Regions from separate parts of the Peptacetobacter sp. AB845 genome, predicted to be linked through region 1. Evidence: a T-box and tRNA genes for the amino acid it is inferred to sense, from the RefSeq annotation. Region 1 holds a T-box; the other holds one or more tRNA genes.
The links. The T-box of region 1 lies ahead of thrS (threonine--tRNA ligase). A T-box ahead of a tRNA ligase gene usually reads a tRNA of that ligase, here a tRNA-Thr.
Positions count from the first base shown of each region.

Region 1 (4,970 bases):
TTGCATTTTATATACACTGCCAAACTTTAAATGTGGCAAATAATATACCTCTACTTTTTCACCTTTTATTAATATCTTATGAACAAAACCTATATCAACTTTTTCCTTTGTTATTTCATCTTCAATAATAACAGAATAATCTCCGTGAGATGTCTTGTCAACTTCTACTACTCTACCTATCACATGTGGGTATTCATTTTTTTACACAAAGGGTAAATCTTTTAACCCAGCTACTCCAATTGTAAAAACACATATTCCCGAAAAAATAACACCTAAAATCCAAAAGATTATTTGAAAATATTGTATCTTAGGATTCTTATTTACATAATCTGAATTCAATCTCATCCTATATTTTTTTGTTACTAACTCGTAAAACATCCTAACAAACACAATACAAACTAATACTATTCCAATATAATAAAAAATAACTTTATATACATTCATATATATTACCGCCTTTAAGATTTTAATAACTATTCTATAATATAGAGTTTTTTAATATTATTTAATTTTTTTCATAAAATATTAAATTTTCATTGCTATTTACTATAGTATATCATTAGAAATTTAAACAGTCATTATATTTATATTACATCTAATAATATTTCGTATTAATTTCATAATTTTCAGACTTTCTAACATATAAAATAATGGTGTCATGAAAAATTTTGTAACACTTTCTTTTATTTTTTATAATAGTATATCTGTTATAAATGATTGCTGTTGCAAGTTTTTACAATCGGTATTTAAGTTAGTAACCACAAATTAATTTGCATCTACAATTCCGCAAGCGCCCCATACATTTAAATATTTTCAAATAATAATTAGGGCGCTGAGGACTGGAGAGCAAATAATTGTGATTACTAACTTAAAGAGGCCATTGCATTAATTGCAACAGCCTCTTTAATAATTTATTCCATTACTATATTTTCTCTTGATTTTACTTTAGCCTGTACATCTTCTATGAATTTAGCTAATTCAACATTACCTAATTCACCTTCATCTCTAGATCTTACAGAAACATTGTTTTCAGCTTCTTCTTTTTCACCTACTATTATCATGTAAGGAACTTTTTCTAGCTGAGCTTCTCTTATCTTGAATCCAACTTTTTCAACTCTACCGTCAACTTCAACTCTTAATCCATTGTTGAATAATTCTTTTCTAACTTTTTCAGCATAATCAGCATATTTGTCAGATATAGGTATTATTTTAACCTGAGTTGGAGCTAACCAAACTGGGAATTTACCAGCATACTGTTCTATAAGTATTCCTATGAATCTTTCTATACTTCCGAATGCAACCCTGTGTATCATAACTGGTCTATGTTTTTCTCCATCCTGTCCTATGTAAGTAGCATCGAACTGTCTTGGAAGCTGCATATCTAGCTGTATAGTACCACACTGCCAAGTTCTTCCTATGCAGTCAGTTAAGTGGAAGTCTATCTTAGGTCCGTAGAATGCTCCATCTCCTTCATTTATAACGAATGGAAGATTTAATTCTTCAAGAGCTCCTCTTAAACCATTTTCTGCTGCTTCCCATTCTTCATCAGAACCCATAGAATCTTCTGGTCTAGTAGATAATTCTAAGTGATATTCAAATCCAAATGTTTTATATATACCATCTATTAAAGATATTACACCTTTTATTTCATCTCTTATCTGTTCTGGTAACATGAATATATGAGCGTCATCCTGAGTGAATGCTCTAACTCTCATTAATCCGTGAAGTGCTCCAGATAATTCGTGTCTATGAACTCTACCAAGTTCAGCAACTCTCATTGGGAAATCTCTGTAAGAGTGCATTTCGCTCTTGTAGTATAACATTCCTCCTGGACAGTTCATTGGTTTTATAGCGAAATCTTCTTCATCTATTTTTACAGTATACATATTTTCTTTGTAGTGATACCAATGTCCTGAAGTTTCCCATAATTTTCTATTTAATATTATTGGAGTTTCTATTTCAACGTATTCAGCTGCTCTATGTACTTCTCTCCAGTATTCTAATAAAGAATTTTTAAGAGCCATACCTTTTGGTAACATTAGAGGGAATCCAGGTCCTTCTTCAGGTATCATGAATAATCCTAATTCTTTACCTAATTTTCTGTGGTCTCTTTTCTTAGCTTCTTCTAACATATGTAAATGTTCTTCAAGATCTTTATTTTTTTCGAAAGATACACCGTATATTCTCTGAAGCATTTTTCTATTTTCGTCTCCACGCCAATAAGCACCAGCTACACTTGTAAGTTTAACTGCTTTTACTTTCTTAGTTGAAAGAAGGTGTGGTCCAGCACATAAATCTGTGAAATCACCCTGTTTGTAGAATGATATTACTGCATCTTCAGGTAAATCTTCTATTAATTCTACTTTGTAGTCTTCACCTTTTTCCTGCATTAATTTTATAGCTTCTTCTCTTGGAAGTTCAAATCTTTCTATTTTTAAATCTTCTTTAGCTATTTTTTTCATTTCTTTTTCTAAAGCTTCAAGATCTTCTGGAACTAAACTATGTTCTAAGTCTATATCATAGTAGAATCCATTATCTATAGCAGGTCCTATAGCTAATTTAGCTTCTGGATATAATCTTTTTATAGCCTGAGCTAGTATATGAGATGAAGTATGTCTAAATACTTCTCTACCTTCTTTATCTTCAAATTTTAAAAGATTAACTGCACAGTCTTTGTCTAATACTGTATCTAATCCAACTACTTCCCCGTCTACTTCAGCTGCAACTATACTTCTTGCAAGACCTTCGCTTATTGATTTAGCAACGTCTAAAACTGATACGCCAGATTCAAATTCTCTTACATCGTTTTTTAAAGATACTTTTATCATTTCCTTTTGTCCTCCCCTTTATATTAATTAATAATAATTTACTTATTGATTTTATATTTTGCAATTTATAGAAAATAAAAAAACTCGTCCCATAAAACTGGGACGAGTATACTCGCGGTTCCACCCAAGTTGGTATTTATAAATATAAAACACCCTCTTGAAGATTATAAGGTAATCACCCGGATACTTTCACTTTCGCTACTAAATCCAGCTCCAAGCTAGTTTTCAGATAACTCATTTCTTTTAGGCTCTCAGCCGGTGGCCCAAATTCTCTGTAAGACGACCTTTATCCTACTCGGTCTTTTCATCGCTAATATAAAATTCTGATTTCATTCTACCACATCATTTTGCATATTTCAATATAAAGCTTTTAATTTTCTGAAATATTATATAATCAGTGTTATTAATCCCTGAACTATACCTATTAAAAATCCTAATATTAGACCTAAAACTTCTATATGTTTTAACTCTTTTTTAGCTATTCTAACAGTCATTTCTTCTATATATTCTATATCGAATTCATTTATTCTATCTTCTATAATTTTTTCTATATCTACTCTATTTTTTGCCTTTTCTACAAAAGTACTACCAAGCTCATCTATCGCATTTCCAACCTCTTTATCAACTATATCTGATATATATCCGTTGATTTTTGATACTAAAGATGATGGTAAAAATATCGCCTTTTCTGATATTATATTCCCTATTTTAGAATTTATATAACTTGCTATTTCTTCTTTATCTTCATCCTTTATTATTCCATTGAATATATCATCTTCGCTAAGTAATTCTCTTTTAACTGTTTCTGCTACATTTTTTGCTATTTCAGCTCTTCTTTTTGGAATAAGCCCCATTATCTCTATGTTAGTAAGTGGTATTTTTATCGGCTCATAAGGTTTAAACAGCATTTTTATTGCAACAACGTTTGTAATATACCCTATAACTCCCCCTATAATCGCCATAAATAATATTCTTAAAAAGATATGCATAACTGACTTCCTTTCCTCTTTAAAATTTTTTATTTAAATTTCTATAAATATTTCCTACATATATATCAGAATATAATTATATACCTTTATGTTTATTTTATTCAACACTTTAATTATTTTAATCTATATTTTATTTTAAATCTACTATTCTAACAAAATAGGAATTATTGAACCCAAATCTATAAGTTTTTTATTTGATAAAGATACAACTTTTTTTCCTCTTTTAGCTAAAAAATCTCTAATCTCTTCAAAATTAGGATGCTTTTCTATATCCCCTAAGAATCCTATCTCATTTTTAGACAATAATCCACTACATCCCCCTATAAATCCATAATTCATGTCAAACAAATCTATATTTCCTTCTTGTATAAGTAGACAATCTATATCCGCACTACTATTATTTATTTCCTCAAAAATTCCCCTATCCGAAGTTATTATAGATTTATCGTCAACAACACATATAGAGCACTTTGCATACCCCTGTTTTATATTTATTTTTTCATACCCACAATCATCAATCTCTTTTAAAACTACCTCATCAGTATAATTGAAATTATGTATTGCATATTTTCCTACAACACAGACATTATACGCTATATCATTTGGATATTTTTTACTAATAATTTTTTCACCTTTTATAATATCTATATTAAAATCACTTAAAATATCAACATACTCCTCATAAAGATTTGGACAAACTATTATTTTTCCCCTTCCACAATTGAAAAATTGTATATCTGGATGATGAGATATCGCTTTGTACACATCTTCACATTTTGGAGTTTTCATTATTCTAATATCTCTATCTAACAAATTTTTTTCTAATTCATCTGTAATTCTTCCATCTACTATGCAAGTCTTTAATTTTCCATTAAAACAAAATGGACTTTCTACAAATTTCATAATATACCACCTCAAAATAAAAGGCAGTACGAAAATCATACTGCCCTAAGTTTAATCTAATTCTATTATATTTTAGTTTTTATTTAATATTATTTTAAGTTAATATCACAAGGCTTTAAAGTTAGCATCCTAAAACTTTAAATAATATCACTTTGATATAACTTTTAAAATTTAAGAAAACTATCTTTCTAAAGCTTTTAAGTATTTTTCCATTTCTTCATCGTCATATACATTAAATATAACTTTTATG
Region 1 covers NZ_CP180001.1:2,502,114-2,507,083, forward strand. Annotated here, with positions in the region: gene ACK2WO_RS11745 (hypothetical protein) at 1-183, opposite strand, end outside; gene thrS (threonine--tRNA ligase) at 912-2,828, opposite strand; T-box leader at 2,924-3,145, opposite strand; gene ACK2WO_RS11755 (DUF445 domain-containing protein) at 3,215-3,817, opposite strand; gene ACK2WO_RS11760 (DUF6873 family GME fold protein) at 3,962-4,720, opposite strand; gene ACK2WO_RS11765 (protein-ADP-ribose hydrolase) at 4,901-4,970, opposite strand, start outside.

Region 2 (4,970 bases), 540 kb from region 1:
CTATGAAGAGAGTCTCTAAAGATAAATTCTTCCTAGTAATGAACAGAGAAGAACTTAAAAAAATAGAATTTGATAAATTTGAAATACTGGATAAAATTAGAAATATAGACCATGGAAATACTTTCCCAGTTACAATAAGTATGGGTATAGGTATAGATGGTGAAACTATAAATGATAATTTTAAAATGGCAATCGGAGCATTAGATTTAGCATTAGGTAGAGGTGGAGACCAGGTTGTTGTAAAAACTAAAGATAATTTCTCATTCTACGGTGGTAAATCGAAGGCTGTTGAGAAAAAGACAAAAGTAAAATCAAGACTGATAGGTCATGCACTTAGAGAAATAATAAATCAGAGTGAAGATATTCTTATAATGGGGCATAGATATCCAGATATGGATGCAATGGGTGCAGCTGTAGGTATATACGACCTTTGTAAGGCTTGTGGTAAAGAATCAAATATAGTTTTAGAAAATGTAAATGATTCTATAGAAATATTTGCCCAAAAGATAAAAAGGGACAAATACTACAAGGGTATTTTTATAAATCATGAAACCGCAATAGAAAGATGTAAAGAGGATACACTTGTAATAGTTTTAGATACACATAGACCAAACTTTACAGAATGCCCTCAGCTTTTAGATATATCAGATAAGGTTGTTGTTATAGACCATCATAGAAGAGGTGTTGAATTTATAAGCGATACAGTGCTTTTATTCCACGAAATTTATGTATCTTCTACTTGTGAAATGGTTACAGAACTTATTCAGTATATGGACGAAAATATTAAAATAAATAAAATGACTGCAGAGGGGCTTCTAGCGGGTATAAACCTAGATACTAAAAACTTTGCATTTAAGACAGGAGTTAGAACATTTGAAGCGGCTTCTTATTTAAGAAAAATCGGTGCTGATACAATAGAGGTTAAAAAGCTATTTAATGCGGATATAAGCGACTTTACAACTAAAGCAGAAATTATTCAAAACACAAAAATTATAAATAATAGAATTTGTATCGGATATACTTCTTCAGAAATTGACAATGTAAATGTAATAATAGCTAAAGCAGCTGATGAGCTTTTAAATATCAGACAGGTAGAGGCTTCATTTGTACTAGGTCAGAAAGATGGAAAAGTATTTATTAGTGCTAGATCTTTAGGAGATATAAATGTACATGTAATGATGGAAAAATTAGGCGGTGGCGGACATATAGATATAGCCGGAGCACAGCTTAAAAATGTATCTCTTAAAAAAGCATATAATATGGTACATGAAATAATAGAAGAATTCTTAGAGGAGGATAAATAGATGAAAGTAATATTATTAAAAGATGTAAAAGGTACAGGTAAAAAAGGAGAAATGAAAGAAGTTAGTGATGGTTATGCAAGAAACTTCTTATTCCCTAAAAAAATGGCTGTACAGGCAGATGCAGGAAATATAAAAGAATTAAAAGAAAAACAGAAATCACAGGAATTCCACGCTCAGAAAGAATATGATGAAGCAGTACTTCTTGGAAAACAGATGGAAGAAATAAACATAGAAATATACACTAAAGCTGGAGATGGCGGAAGATTATTCGGTTCAATAACTTCTAAAGAAATAGCAGAACAGCTTAAAAAACAGAAAGGTATAACTATAGATAAAAGAAAAATAAATCTTGATGAACCAATAAGAGTTTTAGGATCAAGAAGAGTAGAAATAAAAATACATCCAAAAGTAACTACTAACATAAGAGTAGATGTTAAAGAAAAAAATAAATAAGATAGGGTAGAAAAATGGCAGATATAACCAGAATACCACCTCATAGTGTCGAATCAGAGCAGTCTATTCTAGGTTCAATCCTGCTTGATAAAGACGCTATAATCACAGTAGCAGAGACAATAACTCCAACAGATTTCTATAAAGATGCACATAGAATTATATATGAGAGTATGATGGCTCTGAACAACAAGAATGAACCTATAGATATGGTAACATTGACGGATGAGCTTAGAAAAAGAGGTTACCTAGATGATATAGGTGGAGTAACATATTTAACAAGCTTATCTACAATAGTTCCTACTACATCGAATGTAAAATATTATGCAGAAATAGTAAAAGAAAAATCAGTACTTAGACAGCTTATTAAAGCTTCCAACGACATAATAAATTTAGGGTATGGAAGTGGAGAAAATGCTGAGGATGTACTAGATTTTGCTGAAAAAAAGATATTCGATATTTCTCAGGAAAGAACAAGCGATGATTTTAAACCTATAAATCAAGTACTTATGGATACGTACGATATGATAGAGTCTATATACTCTAACAAAAGCGATGTAACAGGAGTAACGACAGGATTTAAGGATTTAAATAAAAAAATAAATGGACTACAGAGAACAGACTTAATACTAGTTGCTGCAAGACCTGCTATGGGTAAAACCGCATTTGCACTTAATTTAGTACAAAATGCAGCAATAAAAGGAAATGCTTCGGTTGCAGTATTCAGTTTGGAAATGTCTAAGGAGCAGCTTGCTCAAAGAATGATAGCAGCTCAATCAAATGTAGAGCTTAAGAAAATGAAAACAGGTACATTAAATGATGCAGACTGGCCTAGGATAATAAGTGCTATGGCAGTTATGTCAGACGCAAAAATATTTATAGATGATACTCCTGGTATAAAAATAAATGAGCTTAGATCTAAATGCAGAAAGTTGAAAATGGAACAGGGATTGGATTTAGTTATGATAGACTACCTTCAGCTTATGGAAAGTGATTCTAAGAATGAAAGTAGACAACAGGAGATATCTAAAATATCTAGATCTCTTAAAATACTAGCTAAGGAATTGGATTGCCCAGTTGTTGCACTATCTCAGTTATCAAGAGCACCAGAGCAGAGAGCAGACCACAGACCAGTTCTTTCAGATTTAAGAGAATCTGGAGCTATAGAACAGGATGCCGATATAGTAATGTTCCTTTATAGAGATGAATATTATCATTCAGATTCAGAGAAAAAAGACCTAGCAGAAATAATAATTGCTAAAAATAGACACGGAGAAACTGGCTCAGTTGAGCTAGTTTGGATGGGTTCTATACAGCGTTTTGGTGATAAAGTAAAAGATTTATAAAGTTTTATATCCACAGAATATAGGTTCGTAAGCCTTGGTTTCTGTGGATATTTTTATGTTTAAAAGATAAAATGTTGAAAAATAAACAAATAGGATATCAACAATATCCACAAGTGAATTGTTGATAAATGTTGATAACTTTTTTGAATAAATTTATGCAAAAAAAATAAAAAAAAGTGTTGACGAGAAGGCATATTATAGATATAATATTACTTGTGGTTGAGGGAACACATTAAAAACCTTCAAAAATACAGGATGTGGTCTATTAGCTCAGTCGGTAGAGCACTTGACTTTTAATCAAGGTGTCCCGCGTTCGAATCGCGGATAGATCACCACTTCATGGCCCGTTGGTCAAGCGGTTAAGACACCACCCTTTCACGGTGGTAACAGGGGTTCGATTCCCCTACGGGTCACCATCTTTTTTATTAATATTTTTTAGTGTGGGGTTATAGCTCAGCTGGGAGAGCATCTGCCTTACAAGCAGGGGGTCACAGGTTCGAGCCCTGTTAACCCCACCATTAAAACTGAACACGCTGGTGTGGCTCAATTGGTAGAGCAGCTGACTTGTAATCAGCAGGTTGTAGGTTCGAGTCCTATCACCAGCTCCATATATACTTTAAATCTGGATATTTAGGCCGGATTTTTTTTTACCCTTTTTTACGAAGAAAAGATATTTTAAAGAATTAGTGGTAGAGTACTACTCAAAATTATAATCATTACAAATGAAGGATATTGCATATGTATTTATGCGATGTCCTTCTTTTTTGTGATATAATGAAAAAAATATTAATTATTGGAGGATAAATTATGAAAGTTACATTTTTAGGTCATTCAGTAGTATTAATAGAAAAATATGGATTTAAAGCTATTATAGATCCATTTATTACAGGAAATGAACTATGTCCAATCAAAGTTGATGAATTAAACGATTTGACTCATATATTTATAACACATGGACACTCAGATCATATGGGAGATTGTATCGAGCTTGCTAAAAAATGTGATGCTACAGTAATTGCTAACCATGAAATAGCTCATTACCTAACTAAAAAGGGCTTAGAAGTACATTCTATGCATATAGGAGGAAAATTTAATTTTGATTTTGTAAGTGTAAAAATGACTCCAGCTCTTCATGGCTCAGGAATAGAAGACGGAGATGATATGCTTTATGGAGGAAACCCTTGTGGATTTCTAATAGAAATTGATGGCAAGAAATTATACCATGCTGGAGATACAGGTCTTACAATGGATATGAAACTTCTTGAAGATGAGAATATAGACTTGGCATTTCTTCCAATAGGTGGAAACTTTACAATGGATATAAAAGACGCAGCAAGAGCTTGTGAATTTATTAAGCCAGATAGAGTAGTACCAATGCATTATGATACTTTTGATTTAATAAAAGCAGACCCTAAGAAATTTAAAAAGAGAGCAGAGTATGCAGAGGTAGTTATACTAAATCCTGGAGATGAGGTAGACTTATAAAAGTTGTATGATAAAATAAAGTGCTGTCGTATAAATACTTACGCAGCACTTTTTATTGTTTATATTTTTATTTTCCAATAACCAGAACGATTAGAACCTATTCTCTCTAAAATTCCCAACGTAAATCATTTCCAAGAAACTCTAATAACTTAAAGTTTCCAACGATTCTGGAAAAAGTTCTCTGAGAATATAATTCCGCAGTTTTCATAGGACTTAGATTAGTTGATATAATAGTCTTTTTGCCAGAGATTAGTCTAGTATTTACTATATTAAAAATTTCTCCACTTGTAAACGAGTTGTTTAGCTCAGTTCCTAAGTCGTCTATAATAAGTAAATCGCAATCAAAAAGATTTTTATAATTTTCATCGTTTATTCTAGAATCTTC
Region 2 covers NZ_CP180001.1:496,904-501,873, forward strand. Annotated here, with positions in the region: gene ACK2WO_RS02525 (DHH family phosphoesterase) at 1-1,304, shown strand, start outside; gene rplI (50S ribosomal protein L9) at 1,305-1,757, shown strand; gene dnaB (replicative DNA helicase) at 1,772-3,100, shown strand; tRNA gene ACK2WO_RS02540 (tRNA-Lys) at 3,360-3,435, shown strand; tRNA gene ACK2WO_RS02545 (tRNA-Glu) at 3,442-3,516, shown strand; tRNA gene ACK2WO_RS02550 (tRNA-Val) at 3,543-3,618, shown strand; tRNA gene ACK2WO_RS02555 (tRNA-Thr) at 3,633-3,708, shown strand; gene ACK2WO_RS02560 (metal-dependent hydrolase) at 3,908-4,585, shown strand; gene ACK2WO_RS02565 (ATP-binding protein) at 4,692-4,970, opposite strand, start outside.
Region 2: it encodes a tRNA-Thr, which carries the amino acid that the T-box ahead of thrS (threonine--tRNA ligase) is inferred to sense. The anticodon was not compared.